Mesorhizobium japonicum MAFF 303099: one gene and its partners. The protein of the gene in region 3 interacts with the protein of the main gene of each other region in a pairwise test. Links are inferred from orthologs where the notes say so. Each region holds a gene or a part of one and is shown on either strand. Other genes may lie near its edges.

Region 1 (5,771 bases), 840 kb from region 3 along the record:
TATCCGGCCAGCGAGTCGCGCGAGCAGTGGAAGGTGGCTGACTAAACGACCGAGCCCAGCGGCACATAGTCGATCTCGAGAAACTTCTCGACCTCCGGCACCCAGCGGTCGCGCACGAAGGCGACATGGTCGGGGTGGTCGTTGTATCTGGTATAGGCGGCCTGGTCGGCGAACTCCATCGAGAAGCCGAAATGATAGTCGATCTTGGGGCTGATCTGCCGCAACTGTTCGAAATGCGTGACGCCCCGGATCGCTGAGAGGATTTTCTTGGCGTCTACGAGGAACCGCTTTTCCTCGAGCGAGTGCGATGCATGCTTCAGCGTGAAGACGACGGTGTGACGGATCATTTGTCTCTCCTGCAATGACTTTCAGTATTGGCTATTCGCTGTCGACCCAGGCGCGGATAAGGTGGTGCGCGATCGCCCCTTTCGGCGGCGTGACAAGGTTGTCGGCATGCTCCCTGGCCAGCATGAGGCGCACCTCGTCGCGGCCGAACCAGCGGCAGTCCTCCAGCTCGTTGAGGTCGGCCTGGATGTCCTCATTGAGCGGCTCGCCGAAGCAGCCGATCATCAGAGAATAGGGAAACGGCCAGGGCTGGCTGGCGTGGTAGACGACGCGGCCGAGCCGGATGCCGGCCTCCTCCAGCGTTTCGCGGCGCACCGCGGCCTCGATCGTCTCGCCCGGTTCGATGAAGCCGGCCAGCGCCGAATACATGCCCGGCGCGAAATGCCGGCCGCGCCCGAGCAGGCATTTTTCCCGCGTCGCAGTCAGCATGATCGCCACCGGGTCGGTGCGCGGAAAATGCTCGGTACCGCAATTCGGGCAATGGCGCTTGTAGCCGCCAGCCCGCATTTCGGATTGCGTGCCGCACTTGCTGCAGAAACGATGGCTGGCGTGCCAGGCGAGCAAGGCTGCCCCTTGCGCCATCGCGCCGGCCGCCGCTTCGTCGATCAAGCCTTGCATATAGACAGAGCGGTAGTCGATCGCCTTGACGGTCTCGGGCAGCTGTTCGGCCTCGATTGCGACAGGCATCGCCAGCACCGGCCCCTGTTCGGAAAAGCCGAGCAGCACAGCCCCGGCGAAGGACGGCTTGAAAGGCTCGCTCCCGGCGGCGTCGAACCAGGGGTCGAGACTGCCGCTTGTTCCAAGCTTCAGGTGGAGCCGGCCGCCATTCATCAAAAGCAGCCGCGTTGTCGGATCGGCCAGCGCCTTGTCGACCGAATCGTCGGCTCGGTTCTCGGATTGCCGGTCGATCGTGTTGCCGGCAAAGCCGACGAACTGGCTCGGCTCGCGCAAAGGCGCGTCAAACAGGCGGAAGCTCATGCGGACTCTGATGCTTTGGGATGGACATGTCTGGGGATGGACGTGTTTTTAGGATGAACACTGGCGAAGGCTTATAGCGCCGCCCTTATCGTTTCGGCAAACCGGCGCAGGTCGGAACGTTGATACGGCTCGCGCAGGCCATACCCCCACACCGGGCCGGGCCAGCCGGGATCGCCTTCGGACCGAGCGACGATATGGATATGCAGTTGGCGCACGATATTGCCGAGTGCGCCGGTGTTGATCTTGGTGCAGCCGCTGACTTTCTTCAGCGCCTGCGCCACCATATTGGTTTCGAAGGTCAGCATCGCCTGGTCGAGCGGCGTCATGTCGTGGATTTCTTCCGCGCCCGGCCGCTGCGGCACCAACACCAGCCATGGCCAGCGGCGGTCGTTCATCACGCGCAATTCGCACAGCCCAAGCCACATCACCTGCTCGCTGTCCGCCTCCAGCCGGGCATCCAGCGTGAATCCGGCCTTCAGGCCCGGCAGCATCGGCGTTTCCCTTGCTTTTCTTGGTTTCCTCGAACCATGAACGCTAGAGCGGCCGCATCGGGCCTGCAAGCGAATCTCTCTTGTGATGGCGCCGATTTGCCTGCGCACTTGCATTTCGTCGCGCAATTGCCGATATGGACAGCGGGAGGTTGGTGGTGGACGATCCACTCGCCAACCGGGTCAGGTCCGGAAGGAAGCAGCCCTAACGAGCCCGGAACGGGTCATTGTTCCAGCCTCCCACCTCATCGGCCCACCTCGCGACATTGACGACGCATTGCAGCGCGGGCGAGACTATGCGCAGGAATGGCGCCCTGAGGCGCGGCCTTTTGGAGCTTAACGGGCGAATGAGCGAAGGAAATTCGGGGCCAAAAAGCCCGGAGAATGGAAAGGCCGCCGCCTACCGCGTGCTGGCGCGCAAATACCGTCCGTCGAATTTTTCCGAATTGGTCGGCCAGGAGCCGATGGTGCGCACCCTCACCAACGCCTTTGCCACCGGCCGCATTGCCCAGGCCTGGATGCTGACCGGCGTGCGCGGTGTCGGCAAGACCACCACGGCGCGCATCCTGGCGCGGGCGCTGAACTACAAGACCGCGACCGTCGACCAGCCTTCCGTCGACCTCGCCGTGCTCGGCGAGCATTGCCAGGCGATCATGGAAGGCCGCCACGTCGACGTCATCGAAATGGACGCCGCCTCGCACACCGGCATCGACGACATCAGGGACATCATCGAGCGCGTGCGCTACGCGCCGGTCTCGGCCCGCTACAAGGTCTACATCATCGACGAAGTGCACATGCTGTCGACGCAGGCCTTCAACGGCCTGCTGAAAACGCTGGAAGAGCCGCCGCCGCACGTCAAATTCATCTTCGCCACCACCGAAATCCGCAAGGTTCCGATCACCGTCCTGTCGCGCTGCCAGCGCTTTGACCTAAGGCGCATCGACGCCGGCGCGTTGGTGGCGCATCTCTCCTCGATCGCTGCCAAGGAAGGCATTTCGGTCGACGACGACGCGCTGGCGATGATCGCACGTGCGGCCGAAGGCTCGGCCCGCGATTCGCTCTCCATTCTCGACCAGGCGATCGCGCATGGCGCCGGCGCCGTCAGCGCCGAAGCGGTGCGGGCCATGCTGGGACTGGCCGACCGCGCCCGCATCGTCGATCTGTTCGAACATGTGATGAAGGGCGACGTGGCGGCGGCACTCGCCGAATTCCGCACGCAATACGACACCGGCGCCGATCCGGCCGCCGTGTTGACCGATCTTGCCGAGTTCAACCATCTCGTCACCCGGCTGCGTTTCGTGCCGACCGCCATGGACGATGCATCGCTGTCGCAGGACGAGCGCCAGCGCGGCGCCGATTTTGCCAGGGCGCTGTCGGTCCGCGTGCTGTCGCGGACCTGGCAGATGCTGCTCAAGGGCATTCCCGAGGTGCAGTCCTCCAACCGGCCGGTCAGTGCCGCCGAAATGGTGCTGATCCGGCTGGCGCATGCCGCCGACCTGCCGACGCTGGACGAGGCGCTGCGATCCCTGGACGGGGCAGCAACAGTTCAGAATGGCGCATCGCGCCCGAACGGGGCACCCGGCGGCCCCGGCAATGGCGGTGGGGCCGGCGCGGTGGCGCAGACGCGCATGCCATCCGGTTCCAGTGGTGCGCAGACCATGCGGCTGGTCGAGGCCGCGCCCGCGCTGGCCGCCTTCGTCGCGCCGCCCGCGCCGGTGTCCGAGCCGCAGCAGGTGCCGGTCAGGTCGCTGGCCGACATTGTTGCCCTTGCCGACGCGCAGCGCGACATCGCCTTCAAGGTGCTGGTCAAGCGCTGCATCCGTCCCGTGCGCTTCGAGCCCGGCCGCATCGACGTCAGCCTGACCGACGATGCGCCCAAGCTGCTGCTCAACGACCTGACGACGAAACTACGCGCCTGGACCGGCCGCAACTGGCTGGTGTCGCTGTCGAAGGAAGAGGGCGGCCAGACGCTGGCCGAAATGGAATCGACCAAGCGCGAAAACGCCTTCCTCGATGCCAAGAGCGATCCGACGGTTGCCGCCATCCTGGCGCGCTTTCCCGGCGCCAAGATCATCGACGTGCGCATTCCCGACGCGCCGGAGGTAGACGCGACCGAAGCCGAAGTGCCGGTCGAGCCGCCGGCGGATGACGACGAGACCTGACAAACCAAGACAAGGACCGGACCATGAAAGATCTTCTCGGCCTGATGGGCAAGGCGAAGGAAATGCAGGCCAAGTTCCAGGCCATGCAGGATGAGATCGCCACGGTCGAATCCGTCGGCCAGGCCGGCGGTGGCCTGGTCAGCGTCATCTTGAGCGGCAAGTTCGAGATGAAGTCGCTGAAGATCGACCCGTCTTTGTTCAAGGAGGATGAGGTCGAGATCCTCGAGGACCTGATACTGGCCGCCCACAACGACGCCAAGGCCAAGGTCGAGCAAATCATGCAGGAAAAGACCAAGGCGCTGACATCTGGCCTGCCGATCCCGCCAGGAATGAAACTGCCGTTCTGATGCATCTCGCCAAAACCGTGCAGCGGTTTTGGGGTAACGACGTGTGTGAAAGTAGAACTCAGCGGCGATGCGCCCATGACCGAAGAGCCGTCCGAAAGACTGATCGAGCAGCGTATCCGCAACAGGATCTACGAGATTCTGGAAATTCTCGCCGATTGCGACGCCGGCGTCGATATTGTCGGCATCAAGGGCTACTTCTACCTGTTCGAGGATTTCGTGCACCGCCCGTCGATCGAGGCCGGCACGTCGGCGCTTTCGAAGGACGAGCGTGCTGTCGTGCTGGAGATCGCCGAATTCCTCGAGGCGGCCTCCGAAACAAATCCCGACTTCACCAAGGCCGAATTCATCGACAGCGACTGGCCGGGAAGGATCGCGCCGGCGGCCAGGGGCGCGCGGGCGCTGTTCCTCAGGCGCGGCCTGTTTTCGGAGAAGGTCGAGGAGCTTGAACCTGGCCAGTCGGCGGCGATTGCGGCCGGGCGGTAGCGATTCCCGGAAAAACGGGACGAAGGTTTTCCTCCGGCAATTGCGGCGAAACCAAGAGAGAGCGGTCATCGCTTTCGTGAAATGACGGCTCGATCTATCTGGAAAGCTTCGAAATTGTGCCTTTTCGGCAACAGTAGGTCGTTAATAACGTTTTGGCCATCATTTTGCCCGAAAGTGTCTCATTCTTGCCGCAGCCTGGGGGCGGGCATCGAAGTGAGAGGGTAGCCTGTTGAACGTCACGCGATGGAAGACGCCGCTGTTGCTCGGCGTCATCACGTCTCCCCTGTTTTTGGCTGCCTGCAGCCAGACCACTTCGCACGGCATGTCTGTTGCAAGCTTGACCGATGCCATCACGCCGAGTTTCCTGACGTCGCGCGCCTCCAGCCACTCGCCGAAGGACAGGGAGTGTCTGGAGCGGGCAATGTTCTTCGAATCCAACCGGTCGAGCCGTGACGGCATGATCGCTGTGGGCACCGTGGTGATGAACCGGCTGCGCTCCGGCCAGCATGGCAGCACCATCTGCCAAGTGGTTGGCGAGCCGGGACAGTTCGCGCCGGGCGTCATGACCAGGTCGATGAATTCGCGCGCTATGCCCGATGTCGAGGAAGCGGCCGACGCCGTGCTCAAGGGCGAGCGCAAGGCCAAGCTGAAGAATACGATGTATTTCCACACCGCCGGACTGCGCTTCCCCTACAAGAACATGCACTACACCATGGTCGCCGGCGGCAATGCCTTCTACGAGAAGCGCGGCCGTAACTGGCAGCCGCTGCCGGAGGAGCCAATGGTTGCCTCCGTGGCGCCTGAAACGGTGAAGCCGGCCGCGCCGGTGACGATGGTTGCCTCGGCGGAGCCGGCGCTCACGGCAAAAACATCCCGCACGGCTCCGGCGCAGCGGGTTTACATGACCGCCGCTGCGGAACCGGCCCGTCAGCCCAAGACCAGGACCGCCCCGGCACAGGTGACCCCAG
Region 2 (6,972 bases), 2.9 Mb from region 3 along the record:
CAAATCGCTGACGCGCACCGACAGCGTCGTGCGCATCATCTTCTGGATGCTGATCATCCAGTCGGCGCTCGGCCTCGTCCCCGCGCTCTACGTGTGGCGCACGCCATCGCTCGAACTGTGGCCCTGGATCCTGCTGATCGCATTCACCGGCATGTCGTCGCATTTCTGCATGGCCCGCGCGCTCACCTATGCCGACGCCACCGTCATCTCGCCAATGGATTTCCTGCGGGTGCCCTTGTCGGCGCTGGTCGGCTGGCTGCTTTATCACGAGCAGATCGACGCTTTCACCGCTGGCGGCGCGCTGCTGATCCTGATGGGCAATCTCCTCAATCTGCAGCGCAAACCGGTGCAGCCGGCTGAAGTGGCGGCATCGTAGCGCCCGTTAGGTGTATTGAGATTCAGGTCAACCGAGTCGAGAACGGTAGGTTCCGAGAACCGGAACGGAGCGTACATTTTGGTACGTGAGTACAGTTCTACTGCAACGCAGTAGAACGGGGAAAGCGCAGGAAGCTGCCGTTCGCAGGCCGGCATCACCTGAATATCAATGCACCTAGTCGCCTTCGTTCGGTATGTTGAGAACATGCCCGCAGGCCTTGCAGTGCACGGCATCCGGTTCATGCCGCTGCAGCACGCATTGCGGACAGGGGAAGAACACCTTGGCCGGCCGAAACATCGCCTGCGCCAGCCTGACGAACAGCGATATGCCGATGATCATGGTGACGATCGCCGTCAGCTTTCCAGCCATTCCCGGCAGCACGATGTCGCCGAAGCCGGTCGTCGTCACCGTGGCGACGGTGAAATAAAGCGCGTCGATGTAGTTTTCCAGCCCGGCGCCATTGCGGAAGAAGAAGGTGTAGACGAAGCCGGTGATGACGAACAGAAACGTCAAAAGGTTGATGACCGCATGGCTTGCCTCGCGCCAGGGTCTAAGGCCGCGCATCTCGAAATGCCGCCAGATCGAACCGCTGCGCGATAGCGACCACAGCCGCAGGATGCGCAGGAAACCGAGATTGGCGAGCGCCGTCGGCATCAGCAGCGTCAACAGGATGAAGACATCCACCCAGGAGGTCGGCTGCTTCATCAGGCGCAGCATGTCGTTGGAGGCCAGCAGCCTGGCGATCAGATCGGCGCCGACGAGCGCCGCCACCGCATAATCCAGCCACAGGAACGAGGCCGATTGCTGGATGACGGGTGTAGCGATGAAGAAGCCGATGATGGCCAGATCTATGACGATTGCCGCAACCTGAAACCGGAAGGCAGCAGCAGTGCGCCCGTGATAGAGCCTGCGCAGCGTGTCGCGCAGCCGCGCCATCGCGGAACGATCCGGTGATGCCCGCTTGTCCGCGGCCTTCATGCCGATCGCGATGACATGGGCGGCATGTGCCGACGCCTGCCAAGGGCGGGGATCACACCAGTTCCACTTCGACCACGCCGGGTACCGCGCGCATCGCCGAGGCGATCTGCGGCGAAACGCGGTAGCCGCCTTGCAAGGCGATCTCGACCTCGCCCTGGGCCTCTTCCTTTATAACGATGATGCTCACCTGACTTTCACCGCGCTGGGTGAGCTGGGATTGGATTATCGAGGCGGGTCCCTCGTTCCTGACGAAAATGCGCAGCGCTTTCTGGATGCGGCTTGCCTCCTCCTCCAGCGACTGCACCGAGTTGATCCGTAAATTGACACCCTCGGGCCTGTCCTCCGCCGCGACGGTGATGACGACGGAGCGGCCGGCTTCCAGCAGGTCACGATACTGCGCCAACGCTTCTGAAAACAGCACGGCCTCGTACTGGCCGGAAGTATCGGAAAAGGCCACCACGCCCATCTTGTTGCCGGTGCGCGTCTTGCGCTCCTGCTTGCTGGTCACCGTGCCGGCGAGGCGGCCGGCAGAAGCGCCGCGTTTGACGGCGGCCGAAAACTCCGCCCAGTTCTGCACCCGCATCTTCTGCAAGGCCGCCTTGTATTCGTCGAGCGGATGGGCCGAGAGATAGAAGCCGACGACCTGGAATTCGCGGTGCAGCCGGTCGGCGGCGAGCCATGGATCTGTCGCCGGCAGGTTCAGCGCCTGCGACTGAGCGCCCAGCGAGGCGCCGAAAATATCGGCCTGGCCGGAAACAGCATTCTGCTGGGCGAGCGACGCCAGCCCCATCATCCGTTCGACGCCAGCCATCATCTGGGCGCGGTCGTGGCCGAAGCAGTCGAGCGCACCGGCCATGATCAGGCTTTCGAAGACGCGCTTGCCGACGATCTTGGGGTCGACCCGCTCGCAGAAATCGGCAAGATTCTTGAACGGCTTTTCGCCGCGCACGGCAACGATGTGCTCGACCGCCGCGTCGCCGACGCCCTTGAGCGCGGCCATCGAATAATAGATGCGGTTCTCGCCGACCTCGAAGGGTCGGAAGCTGGTCATCACCGATGGCGCCAGAACCTCGATGCCAAGGCGCAGCGCGTCCTGGCGGAAGTCGGCAAGCTTGTCGGTATTTCCCATGTCGAGGGTCATCGACGCCGCCAGGAACTCGACCGGGTAGTGAGCCTTGAGATAGGCGGTCTGGTACGAGACCACGGCGTAGGCGGCGGCGTGCGACTTGTTGAAGCCATAGTCGGCGAATTTGGCCAGCAGGTCGAAAATGAAGTCGGCTTGCGGCTTGCTGACACCGCGCTCGACCGCACCCGAGACAAAGCGCTCGCGCTGCTTGTCCATCTCGGCGCGGATCTTCTTGCCCATGGCGCGGCGCAGAAGGTCGGCCTCGCCGAGCGAATAGCCGGACAGCTCCTGCGCGATCTGCATCACCTGTTCCTGGTAAACGATAACGCCTTGCGTCTCCTTCACCAGATGGTCGATCTTGGGATGGATCGAGGCCATCTCCTCCTCGCCATGCTTTCTGGCGTTGTAGGTCGGGATGTTCTCCATCGGGCCCGGCCGGTAGAGGGCGACGAGCGCGATGATGTCCTCGATGCAGTCGGGCCGCATGCCGATCAGCGCCTTGCGCATGCCGGCACTTTCCACCTGGAACACGCCGACCACCTCGCCGCGCGACAGCATGGCGTAAGTTTCGGGGTCGTCGAGCGGGATCGTCGCCAGGTCGATGTCGATGCCACGCCGGCGGATCAGCTTGACCGCCGTCTCCAGCACGGTCAGCGTCTTCAGGCCGAGGAAGTCGAACTTCACCAGCCCGGCCTGCTCGACATATTTCATGTTGAACTGGGTGACCGGCATGTCCGAGCGCGGATCGCGGTACATCGGCACCAGTTCCGACAAAGGCCGGTCGCCGATGACGATGCCGGCGGCGTGCGTCGAGGCATGGCGATAGAGGCCTTCCAGCTTCTGCGCCATGTCGAGCAGCGTCTGGACGATCGGCTCCTTCTCGGCCTCTTCGGCAAAGCGCGGCTCGTTGGCGATGGCGTCCGCGAGCTTGACCGGATTTGCCGGGTTCTGCGGCACCATCTTGGACAGCTTGTCGACCTGGCCGTAGGGCATCTGCAGTACGCGGCCGACGTCGCGCAGCACGGCGCGGGCCTGCAGCGTACCGAAGGTGATGATCTGGCCGACCTGGTCGCGGCCGTATTTCTGCTGGACGTAGCGGATCACCTCTTCGCGGCGATCCTGGCAGAAGTCGATGTCGAAGTCGGGCATCGACACGCGGTCGGGATTGAGGAAGCGCTCGAACAGCAGCGAGAAGCGCAGCGGATCGATGTCGGTGATGGTCGTCGAATAGGCGACCAGCGACCCGGCGCCCGAACCACGGCCCGGTCCGACCGGAATGCCTTGCGCCTTGGCCCATTTGATGAAGTCGGCAACGATCAGGAAGTAGCCCGGAAATTTCATCTTCTCGATGATGCCGAGCTCGAATTCGAGCCGCTCCCGATATTGCTCGACCGTGTAGCCCGGCGTTGGCCCGTGCAGCGCAAGCCGCGCGTCGAGCCCCTCGCGCGCCTGGCGTGCGAGTTCCGCCGCCTCGGCCTTTTCGGCCGCATCCTTGTCGGAGGCATCTCCGCCGGTGAAGCGCGGCAGGATCGGGCTGCGGGTTTTTGGATAATAGGAACAGCGCAGCGCGATTTCGACCGTGTTGTCGATCGCTTCCGGCAGGTCGGCGAACAATTGCGCCATTTCGGCCTGGCTGCGCAGGAAATTGTCCGGCGACAGCCGGCGGCGAGTGTCGACGGCGACGACGGAGCCCTCGGCAATGGCGATCAGCGCGTCATGCGCCTCATAATCGTCGCGCGACGAGAAGAAGGCTTCGTTGGTGGCGACAAGCGGAAGTTCGTGCGCATAGGCGAGATCGATCGTCTGATGCTCGATGACCCGGTCGTAGCCCGCGACCCGGTCCAATTCGACATAGAGCCGGTCGCCGAACAGCGTTTTCAGCGTCAAAAGCCGCACCTCGGCCAGATCGCGGCGATCCTCCTTCAAGGCGTTGCCGATCGGGCCGCGTGGCCCGCCGCTGAGGCAGATCAGCCCATCGGCCTTCCCCTCCAGCATCTCGGTTGTCAGATGCACCGCCTCGCCGGGCGGCGTTTCCAGATAGACGCGGCTGACCAGCCTGACCAGGTTGGAATAGCCGGCTTCGGTCGCGGCGAGCAGAACGACCGGCCGCATTTCCGGGCCTTGCCGGCGGCGGTCGCGCTGGCCGTCGCTGTTTTCGCCGGAAAAGGCGAGCGCGATCTGGCAGCCGATGATCGGCTGGATGCCGTCCTTGACCGCCTTCTGCGCGAATTCGAGCGCGCCGAACAGATTGTTGGTGTCGGTGACGGCAATCGCCGGCGCTTCGTCTTTCACCGCGTGGCCGACGATCTTGCCAAGCTGAAGCGCGCCCTCGAGCAGCGAATAGGCCGAATGCACGCGCAGATGCACGAACGGCCGCGCCGGCACCTCCGGACGCGCCGCCGCAATCGCGGCTTCGCGCTTCAGGGGATCGCGTGGAAGTCTGTCATCCGCCATGGTTTCTCGCGCTATCGAAGGCCTTGAGTCGATGGAGATGTATTGTCCGGGACCGGGCGATGCCAGTCCAGCACAAACGACCGCCAATCACAGGCTTCCGCGACCCTGGCCGAGGTCTGTTGAGATTCGGGTCAGGCCGAGCCGAAAATGATGGATTCCGGGAACCGGAGCGGAGCGTACTTTTCGTACGTGAGCACCGGAAGCGCAGGTATCAGCCATTTGCAGGCCGGCCTCACCTGAATATCAACAGACGTCAGGCGAATTCCATGATCACCGCGTCGACGGCCAGACTGTCGCCCGGCTTGGCGTTCAATTTCGACACGACGAGATCGCGTTCGGCGCGCAGCACGTTTTCCATCTTCATCGCCTCGACCACGGCTAAGGTCTCGCCGGCCTTCACCTCCTGGCCCTCGGTGACAGCGATCGACACGACGAGGCCGGGCATCGGGCAAAGCAGCAGTTTCGACGTGTCCGGCGCCACCTTCTCCGGCATAAGCCGCTCCAGCTCGGCGATGCGCGGCAGCATGGCGCGCGCGGTCACCGACATGCCTTTCCAGGCGATGCGAAGACCGTTGGCGACAGGCCGGATCTGGGCGACGACGGAGCGCTTGCCGACCGTGCCGCGCCAGATCAGGTCGCCTGGCCGCCAGTCGGATGAAACGGTCAGCGCCTTGCCGCCATCGATCGACAGGTCGATCTCCATCGGAATGGAAATCATGCCTTCGAGGATGGACGCCTGGAGATAGTCGTCGCCGAGCCTCACGACCCAATCGCGCTTGAGTACTCCCGAATGCGGCGCCAACCGCCCGCCCAGCCGGTCGAGCCGGTCGCGGCGCAGCAGTTCCACCGCGGTCACGATCGAGGCCAGCACGGCCTTTTCCCGGCTGTTCGGCACGACAGGCGCAAAACCGTCGGGATATTCCTCGGCTATGAAGCCGGTCGATATTGCCCCTTCCCGCCAGCGCGGATGCTGCATCAGCGCGGCCAGGAACGGGATATTGTGCTCGATGCCATCGACCACAAAACTGTCGAGCACTTCCGACATGGCATCGATCGCCTCGATGCGCGTCGGAGCCCAGGTACACAATTTGGCGAGCATCGGGTCATAGAACATCGAAATCTCGGAGCCTTCGGTGACGCCGGTATCGTTGCGGATGACGACATCGCCGAATTGCCCCTCCTCCGGCGGCCGGTAGCGCGTCAGCCGGCCGATCGACGGCAGGAAATTGCGATAGGGATCCTCGGCATAGAGCCGGCTTTCCACGGCCCAGCCATTCAGCTTGATGTCGCTTTGCTTCAAAGAGAGTTTTTCGCCGGCGGCGACGCGGATCATCTGCTCGACCAGATCGATGCCGGTGACGAGCTCCGTCACCGGATGCTCGACCTGCAATCGTGTATTCATTTCAAGGAAATAGAAGTTCTTGTCCTTGTCGACGATGAACTCGACCGTGCCGGCACTCTGATAGTCGACGGCCCTGGCTAGCGCCACCGACTGCTCGCCCATGGCCTTGCGCGTCTTGGCGTCGAGGAATGGCGACGGCGCCTCTTCCGCGACCTTTTGGTTGCGGCGTTGGATCGAGCATTCACGCTCGCCGAGATAGAGCGCATTGCCATGCGCGTCGGCCAGCACCTGGATTTCGATATGGCGCGGATCGACGACGAATTTTTCGATGAACACGCGGTCATCGCCGAACGAGCTCTTGGCTTCCGAGCGCGCCCGGTCGAAGCCGTCGCGCACTTCCGACTGGTTCCAGGCGATGCGCATGCCCTTGCCGCCGCCGCCGGCCGAGGCCTTGATCATCACGGGATAGCCGATCTCGCCGGCGATCTTTTCGGCATGGTCGGCATTCTCGATGACGCCGAGCCAGCCGGGCACGGTCGAAACCTTGGCGGCGTTGGCGAATTTCTTCGATTCGATCTTGTCGCCCATCGCCTTGATCGCCTTGGGCTTCGGACCGATGAAGACGATGCCTTCCTTCTCCAGCGCCTCGCAGAAGGCGGCGCGTTCGGACAGGAAGCCATAACCGGGATGCACGGC
Region 3 (7,795 bases):
GACCCCGACAGCACCGAGGACGTCGACTTCAAGGACCGCATGCGCCACCCGGTGGCGGCCGATCCGGCGGGCGGAATGTGGCTGTCGGACACCGAGCCGTCCTTCATCGATGCCGACGCGCTGCGCAAGGGCCGGCTGGCCAAACTGCGGGGCTGGATGCGCGACGCCGGCTATGGCGGGGTGGTGCTGTTCGACCCGTACAACCAGCGCTATGCCACCGGCTCGCGCAACATGTTCGGCTATTTCCTGCGCAACTCGACCCGCTATTTCTTCATCCCGACCGAAGGGCCGATCGTGCTGTTCGAGTACCCGCAGAGCTACCATGTCTCGATGGTGCTCGACACGATCGACGAGGCGCGGCCTTCCAAGCTGGTGTGGTCGTCGGTCTCCGGTCGCGACGACGAGACCGCCGGCCCCTTCGCCGACGAGATCGCCGAGCTCCTGAAGCAGCACGGCGGCGGCTCGATGAAGCTGGGTCTCGACCGCTGCAGCCATCTGCTGGCGCTGGCGCTGGAAAAGCGCGGCTGCCAGGTCAAGGATTGCCAGGGCGAAATCCTGGCGGTGCGCGCGGTGAAGACGCTGGAGGAGGTGAAATGCCTGCAGGTGTCGATGGCCGGCGCCGAGGCCGCCGTCTACGCCGTGCGCGAGGCGATCAAGCCCGGCGTCTCCGAAAACGACCTGTTCGCCATCATGTATGGCGAGGTCATCCGCCAGGGCGGCGAGTTCATCGAGACGCGGCTGCTCACCTCCGGCCAGCGCACCAACCCGTGGTTCAACGAGGCCAGCGGCCGCAAGATCCGGCCCGGCGAGCTGCTTGCGCTCGATACCGACACGATCGGCTGCTACGGCTATTATTCCGATTTTTCGCGCACCTTCCGCTGCGGACCGGGCAAGCCGACCGATTACCAGAAATCGCTCTACCGCATGGCGCATGACCAGGTTCAGCACAACATCTCGATCGTCAAGCCTGGCATGGCGTTTCGCGAAATCGCCGAGAAGGCCTGGAAGATCCCCGACCGCTTCGTCGACCAGCGCTATACCTCGGTGATGCACGGCGTCGGCATGCATGGCGAGACACCGTTCATCGCGCATGCCATGGATTACGAGACCTATGGCCGCGACGGCCATATCGTGCCAGGCATGGTGGTGAGCGTCGAAAGCTATATCGGCGAGAAGGGCGGCCGCGAGGGCGTCAAGCTGGAGGACGAGATCCTGATCACCGAGACGGGTACGGAGCTGCTGTCGCGCTTTCCCTATGAGGACGAGTTTCTGGAGAAGCAGGTTTGATGGTCTTTGAACCACCCTTGTCAACCAGCGCAGACCCCCACCGCTTCGTCATCCTAGGGCGAAGCAAGGAGCGCAGCGACGCGGCGCAGACCCTAGGATCCATGCCGGGACTCCAACGCGTCGCCACGATCCAGAATTCTGCTCCGCTGCGCCCGTCAGAAAGGTCACGGCATGGATCCTCGGGTCTCCGCGACGGAGCTTCGCTCCTGCTCCGCCCGTGGATGACGAAGGTGGGGAGGCACCGGCCAATCACCACCGTTTGCGCCGTTGCGCTCACCGGAACGATGCTGACCGCAAACCCAGGCCGCACCGCATGAAAACCCCCCTCTCCATTAAGCGCGGTACGGTGGCCGCCGTGTTCATAGACCTGCAGGAAGAGCACCGGCAGGACAAGCGCTACCTCGTCGAGGGCTTTGCCGGCATCCTCGCCAATGTCCAGCGGCTGCAAGAAGCGGCGCGCGCCAATCACGTGCCGCTCCAGCACTGGGCCTATATCGTCGATCTCGACAAACAGGATCGGCCCTTTCATCCGCTCGGTGCCGACGGCAAGTCGGCCTTCTCAGACAAGAGCGATCCGCTGACCGAGATCTGCCATGAGGTGGCGCCGGCCAGGGACGAAGCGCTGCTGGTCAAGGCCGAGGCCAGCGCCTTCCGCAGCGGGCCGGCGGCTGATCAGCTCAAGGCTGCCGGTATCGAATGGCTGGTCGTCGCCGGCGTCTGGACCGAGGCCTGCATCGACGCCACCGTGAAGGACGCCGTGGCAAGGGGATTTCGCGTGCTGCTGGTCAAGGATGCCTGCGGCAGCGGCAGCGCGGCCATGCACCAGACCGGCATCCTCAACCTCGCCAACCGGCTCTATGGCGGCGCGGTCACCGACACGGACGGCGCCTGCCGGCTGCTGGCCGGCGAGACGGTCACCGCCTGGCAGGTCGAGGGGTCGGTGCCGCTGCGCTTCACCTTCGACAATGCGGCGGCGCTCTACGCCGAGCTATGACAGCAGACCGACACCACGGCAAATATGAAACACGGCTCGACCCGGCGCTGTGGGCCTATATCGACAGGGTCGACGCCTGGTACCCGCCCGAGGTGATCGGCCTGCCGATCGACAAGCAGCGCGCGGTCTATGACAGAATGTGCCGGGCTTTTCACCAAGGCCGCCCGCCCGGGGTCAAGGCCAGCGACGGCCTGGTTGCCGCCCCAGGCCACGGTATACCGATCCGCCACTACCGGCCCGCCGGCAAGGCGGCGCGGGCCATGGTGCTCTATTTCCATGGCGGCGGCTTCATTCTGGGTAACCTCGACAGCCATGACGACATCTGCGCCGAGATATGCGCCGGCACCGGCTTCGACGTGCTGTCGGTCGACTACCGGCTGGCGCCTGAGCATGTCCACCCCGCCGCCTTCGACGATGCGATGGCCGCCTTCGCATGGGCGGCGGAGACGTCACGCCTGCCGCTGGTGCTGTGCGGCGAGAGCGCCGGCGGCAATCTGGCGGCGGCAGTGGCGCAAGCGACTCGCAAGCACGCGCGTACGGCGGTCGGCCAGGTGCTGATCTATCCCGGCCTCGGCGGCGACGAGGGCGCCGGCTCCTATGTCGAACATGCCGAGGCGCCACTGCTGTCCGTCGGCGATATCGCCTTCTACCGCGACGTCCGTTCAGCCAAGCGGCAGTCGCCCGACGACCCGACCTTTTCACCGCTGCGCGACCGCCACTTTTCCGGCCTGCCGCCAACGGTGATCATCACGGCCGAGTGCGACCCGCTGTCGTCGGATGGCGAGACCTACCGCGACCGCATCGCTGCGGCCGGCGGCAAGGCATGGTGGCACGAGGAGAAGCGGCTGGTGCACAGTTTCCTGCGCGCCCGCACCACGGTGCCGGCAGCGGCGGAAGCTTTTAGCCGCATCATCGCGGCGATCGCGGCGCTTGGCCGGGGTGAGTGGCCGTATTGAGTCTTACGACGCCGCGATGCTCTTTTCGGAGGAGTTGGCTTTCAGCCAGAGCGCCTTTTCGCCGAGCGTGGCGACCATGGCGGCATGCGCGGCGCGCTCCGCTTCGGTCAGGCGCGGCAGCAGCGGCCTCGGGCGCTCTGCGACGATGATCTCGATGTGCCTGACATTCTCGCCCTGTGCCGGCGCGGTGGCGCTGTCGAGGATGAGCGCCGCCTGCTTGCCGCCGATCAGCTCGATATAGACCTCGGCCAGCAATTCGGAATCGAGCAGCGCGCCGTGCTTGGTGCGCTTCGTATTGTCGATGCCGTAGCGCCGGCAGAGCGCATCGAGCGAATTGGGACCCATCGGATGCTTGCGGCGCGCCAGCGCCAGCGTGTCGACGACACGGCCGGGATCGACGACGGGATGGCCGAGCCGGCCGAATTCGACATTGAGGAAGCCGATGTCGAAAGTGGCGTTGTGCGCGACCAGCTTGGCGCCATCGGTGAAGGTCAGCCATTCCTCAGCGATTTCGGCAAAGGTCGGCTTGCCCGCGAGATCCGCCGCGCTGATGCCGTGCACCGCCTGCGCCTCCTCGTGGATCGCGCGGCCTTGCGGGTTGATATAGTGATGGAACGTCCTGCCGGTCGGGAAACGGTTGACGAGTTCGACGCCGCCCAACTCGATCACGCGGTCGTCGCGCGAATCAAGGCCGGTGGTTTCCGTATCGAAGATGATCTCGCGCATCGAATCAGTTTGCTCCTGGGCGAGCAGAATCACGAGACCGGAACAAAATGGCAATGGGCAATGCTGACAGCCCGCCGTCAGGAGCCCCTTTGTCCCCGGAGTTCGTCGATGATCGCATCGACCTCTGCCCGCGCGGCCTCCAGCCCCTGGCCGGTGTCGATGATGAAATCGGCCAGCCTGCGCTTCTCCTCATCCGGCACCTGCTTGGCCAGGATCGCCGCCAGTTTTTCTTCCGTCATGCCCGGCCGGGCCAGCACGCGCTGGCGCTGCACTTCGGCGGGCGCCGTGACGACGACAACCTTGTCGACGCGGCCACGGCCGCCGGTTTCGAAGAGCAGCGGAATGTCGAGCACGGCGATCGATTCGCCTGCGGTACGATGCCTGGCCAGGAAGGCGTCGGCGTCGGCGCGCACCAGCGGATGGATGATCGCTTCCAGCCGCTTCAGCGCAGCCGCATCGCCAAGGACGCGAGCGCCAAGTTTTGCGCGGTCGACTACGCCGTCGACAACCGTTCCGGGAAAAGCGGCCTCGACCAAAGGCGCCGCCACACCGGAATAGAGGCGATGCACCGCCTCGTCGGAATCGTGGACCGGCACGCCCGCCTCGGCAAACATTTTTGCCGTCGTCGACTTGCCCAAGCCGATCGAGCCGGTGAGGCCGAGCACGATCATGGCTTCGGCACCAGATCGGCAACGATGAGTGCGCGCAGCTCAGCCGTGACCTGAGGCCTGACGCCGAACCAATGTTCGAAGCCGGGCACGGCCTGGTTGAGCAGCATGCCGAGGCCGTCGACCGTCTTCAGCCCCCTGGCGCGCGCGGCGGCGAGCAAGGGTGTTTCGAGCGGCACATAGACAAGGTCGGTGACGATGGCATGGTCCGGCAGCAAGGCCGGATCGGCGGCGAGGCCTTCATTGCCGACCATGCCAAGTGCCGTGGTGTTGACCAGCAGGCCGGCGTCGGCCAGCAATTCGTCGGTCGCCGCCGTGCCATGCGCCGAAACGCCGGCGCCGAAACGATCCCGCAATTCCTGCGCCCGGGCGAGCGTGCGGTTGACGATGCGGATGTCGGAAAAACCGCGTTGCTTCAGCGCCTGGATGACGGCGCGCGACGCGCCGCCGGCGCCGAGCACGACCGCGGGGCCGGTGTTCGCCCAGCCCGGCGCGCAGTCATCGAGATTGGCGGCAAAGCCGTGACCATCGGTGTTGCCGCCCCGCAGGACGCCGTCCTCGAACCACAGCGTGTTGACGGCGCCGATCTCTTCAGCCGCCTGGTCGCGGCGCTGGGCAACAGCGAAGGCGGCTTCCTTGTGCGGAATGGTGACATTGCCGCCGCGAAACCCGTTTGCCTGCAATGCCGCGATGAATTCGGCAAAATCCTGCGGCGCCACGTCGATCGCCTCGTAGCTGCCGTCGATGCCGTGCTGGGCCAGCCAGTGGCCGTGGATCTTCGGCGAGCGCGAATGCTTGATCGGATGCCCGGTGACGAAGGCCTTCTTCGTTGCCTCAACCATCGATGGCTCCCAGCGTGCGCAGTTCCGCCAGCAGCGGCAGTAGCGGCAGGCCGACAATGGTGAAATAATCGCCTTCGATCTTTTCGAAGAGCTGGATGCCTTCGCCTTCGATCTGGTAGGCGCCGACGCTGGCCAGCGCCTTGGCGCCGACAAGGGCGAGATGGCGGCCGATGAAGCCGGGGTCGAGCATGCGCATGGTCATGCCGGCGATGCCGACATGGCGCCACAGCACCTTGCCGTCGCGCACCAGAACGGCAGCGCTGTTGAGCTGATGGGTCCTGCCCGACAGCGCCAGGAGATGGCGGCGCGCGCCTTCCATGTCGGCCGGCTTGTGGAACACCTCGTCACCCAAGGACAAAGTCTGGTCGCAGCCAAGCACTAGCGCGCCGGGTCGGCGTTCGCTGACCTCAGTGGCCTTGGCCTCGGCCAGCACCAGCGCGACATCCTCCGGCGAAACACCGCTATCCTGCAACGGCGCCTCGAGCGCGCGCTCGTCGACATCGGCCGGCACCGCCTCGACATCGAGCCCGGCATTGATGAGCATCGCCTTGCGGAACGGACTGCCTGAGGCGAGGATGATTTTCTCGGTCATGGTTTGCACACCTGCCTGCCCGTCCAACTGCCGACGGGATGTTCACCCAAGTAGAAAACCGTTGCGGTCGTCAACCACTGTAACGGCATGGATCCTAGGGTCTCCGCGACGGAGCTTCGCTCCTGCTCCGCCCTAGGATGACGAAAGCGCGATGGTTCATCGCCAATCACCGACGTTGGAGATTGGCAGAGACGATCCTGTCTTCGTCATCCTAGGGCGAAGCAAGGAGCGCAGCGACGCGGCGCAGACCCTAGGATCCATGCCGTGACGTACATGCCTCGCGACGGTGGGTGTTGGCGACGCGCAGCCCGGCTCCAATTATCTGTTCTTCCCCCGCAGGGCAACGATCGCCGCGGCCGTTTCCTCGATCGAGCGGCGGCTGACGTCGATCATCGGCCAGCCATGGCGCGTGCAGATCTGACGGGCGTAGGCGAGCTCCTCGTTGATGGCGGCGCGGTCGACATAGTCGGTCGGCACGTAGGAGCTGCTGTTGCCGAGGATGCGGTTCTGGCGGACATGCGAGATGCGCTCGGCGGTGGCGATCAGCCCGACGATCAGCGGCTTGGAGGCGCTGACCAGGCTTTCCGGCACCGGCACGCCGAGCACGATCGGGATGTTGGCGGTCTTGATGCCGCGATTGGCGAGATAGATGCTGGTCGGCGTCTTCGAGGTCCGCGAAATGCCGATCAGCACGACATCGGCATCGTCCATATTGGCCGGCAACTGGCCGTCATCATGGTCCATGGTGAAGTTCAGCGCATCGATGCGGCGGAAATATTCGGCGTCGAGAACGTGCTGGGCGCCGACGCGGCGGCCGGCCGGCGTGCCGAGATAGGACTGGAAGACGGTGAGCACCGGCTCCAGCACCGACACACAAGGCAGGCCCATTGTGGCGCAGCGTTCGTCGATGCCGCGCGCCAGCTTCTGGTCGACGACCGTGTAGAGAATGATGCCCGGCTCCTCCTCGATGTCCTCGAACACCTTGGCCACCTGCTTTTCGGTGCGGATGAGCGGGTAGATATGTTCAATCGCCCGCGCGTCCTTGTATTGCGCCGAAGCCGCCCGGCCGGCGGCGAGCAGCGTTTCGCCGGTCGCGTCGGAAATCAGGTGCAGGTGAAAGAAGCTCTGGGGTTTGTTCACAGGGGATCACCTGGGGCTGTGGGCGGATGTGGATAAAGCGGGACAGAAAGACGGGCCGGCCAGAGGCGACTGTATCAGATGGCAGTTTGTCCACAATTCGGTCCTCTGTCAGCTTCGCCGGCCGGCTGGGGACAAGTCTGGGGACGGCCGCCTTTGCCTTTCAGCCATCCACAGGGCGGGTTTCTTCCTTGGTTTGCTAACGCTTTGACTCCGATGACGGATTCCGGACTATCCCCAGAACCCTGCTGCCGGGAGAGGGAAGCGCGCGACAATATGCTTGCTGGCTTTTTGGCCGGCGAAGCGGGACAGGTGACAACCACCACAACCAACAGACTCTTAGAATCAGAAGAATCTTAGATATAAGAATCTTTGATTATAGGAAGGCCGGGAGAGGCGAGCGCTCAATGCCCAAAAGCCGGATCATGCTGGACGTCCTGAAGGGCGAGGCTCATTTTCCGCCTCCGCTCTGGATGATGCGTCAGGCTGGGCGCTATCTGCCGGAATATCGTGAAACACGCAGGCGCGCCGGGTCGTTTCTCGACCTCTGCTACGATCCCGACCTTGCGGTGGAAGTGACGCTGCAGCCGATC

What was found. The genes of interacting proteins can lie anywhere in the genome.
Region 1: the proteins of dnaQ (region 3) and MAFF_RS22565 interact in binary tests that used the Escherichia coli proteins (3 or more experiments, as listed by UniProt). The link is inferred for Mesorhizobium japonicum MAFF 303099 from one-to-one orthologs.
Region 2: the proteins of dnaQ (region 3) and dnaE interact in binary tests that used the Escherichia coli proteins (3 or more experiments, as listed by UniProt). The link is inferred for Mesorhizobium japonicum MAFF 303099 from one-to-one orthologs.

Annotation. Positions count from the first base shown.
Region 1 is NC_002678.2:4,412,197-4,417,967, forward strand. What follows is about bases 1,647-4,565. They hold MAFF_RS22565 (DNA polymerase III subunit gamma/tau), read left to right. Parts: upstream 1,647-2,158; coding sequence 2,159-3,973; downstream 3,974-4,565. Other genes in these bases: MAFF_RS22560 (HIT domain-containing protein), read right to left, coding at 1,647-1,814; MAFF_RS22570 (YbaB/EbfC family nucleoid-associated protein), read left to right, coding at 3,997-4,320; MAFF_RS22575 (hypothetical protein), read left to right, coding at 4,396-4,565. Also shown: MAFF_RS22545 (prephenate dehydratase), read left to right, coding at 1-45; MAFF_RS22550 (Dabb family protein), read right to left, coding at 42-347; nudC (NAD(+) diphosphatase), read right to left, coding at 379-1,323; more of MAFF_RS22560, read right to left, coding at 1,395-1,646; more of MAFF_RS22575, read left to right, coding at 4,566-4,803; MAFF_RS22580 (cell wall hydrolase), read left to right, coding at 5,033-5,771. UniProt on the Escherichia coli protein: Part of the beta sliding clamp loading complex, which hydrolyzes ATP to load the beta clamp onto primed DNA to form the DNA replication pre-initiation complex.
Region 2 is NC_002678.2:694,169-701,140, forward strand. What follows is about bases 1,207-5,326. They hold dnaE (DNA polymerase III subunit alpha), read right to left. Parts: upstream 4,935-5,326; coding sequence 1,407-4,934; downstream 1,207-1,406. Other genes in these bases: MAFF_RS04600 (potassium channel family protein), read right to left, coding at 1,207-1,354; MAFF_RS04610 (acetyl-CoA carboxylase biotin carboxylase subunit), read right to left, coding at 5,188-5,326. In the rest of the region: MAFF_RS04595 (DMT family transporter), read left to right, coding at 1-376; more of MAFF_RS04600, read right to left, coding at 551-1,206; more of MAFF_RS04610, read right to left, coding at 5,327-6,972. UniProt on the Escherichia coli protein: DNA polymerase III is a complex, multichain enzyme responsible for most of the replicative synthesis in bacteria. This DNA polymerase also exhibits 3' to 5' exonuclease activity. The alpha chain is the DNA polymerase catalytic subunit.
Region 3 is NC_002678.2:3,572,390-3,580,184, reverse strand. The notes cover bases 2,103-4,988. They hold dnaQ (DNA polymerase III subunit epsilon), read right to left. Parts: upstream 3,964-4,988; coding sequence 3,241-3,963; downstream 2,103-3,240. Other genes in these bases: MAFF_RS18540 (shikimate dehydrogenase), read right to left, coding at 4,631-4,988; coaE (dephospho-CoA kinase), read right to left, coding at 4,041-4,634; MAFF_RS18555 (alpha/beta hydrolase), read left to right, coding at 2,278-3,237; MAFF_RS18560 (isochorismatase family protein), read left to right, coding at 2,103-2,281. In the rest of the region: MAFF_RS18565 (M24 family metallopeptidase), read left to right, coding at 1-1,287; more of MAFF_RS18560, read left to right, coding at 1,601-2,102; more of MAFF_RS18540, read right to left, coding at 4,989-5,473; MAFF_RS18535 (Maf-like protein), read right to left, coding at 5,466-6,065; MAFF_RS18530 (pyruvate, water dikinase regulatory protein), read right to left, coding at 6,384-7,205; hemE (uroporphyrinogen decarboxylase), read left to right, coding at 7,610-7,795. UniProt on the Escherichia coli protein: DNA polymerase III is a complex, multichain enzyme responsible for most of the replicative synthesis in bacteria. The epsilon subunit contain the editing function and is a proofreading 3'-5' exonuclease.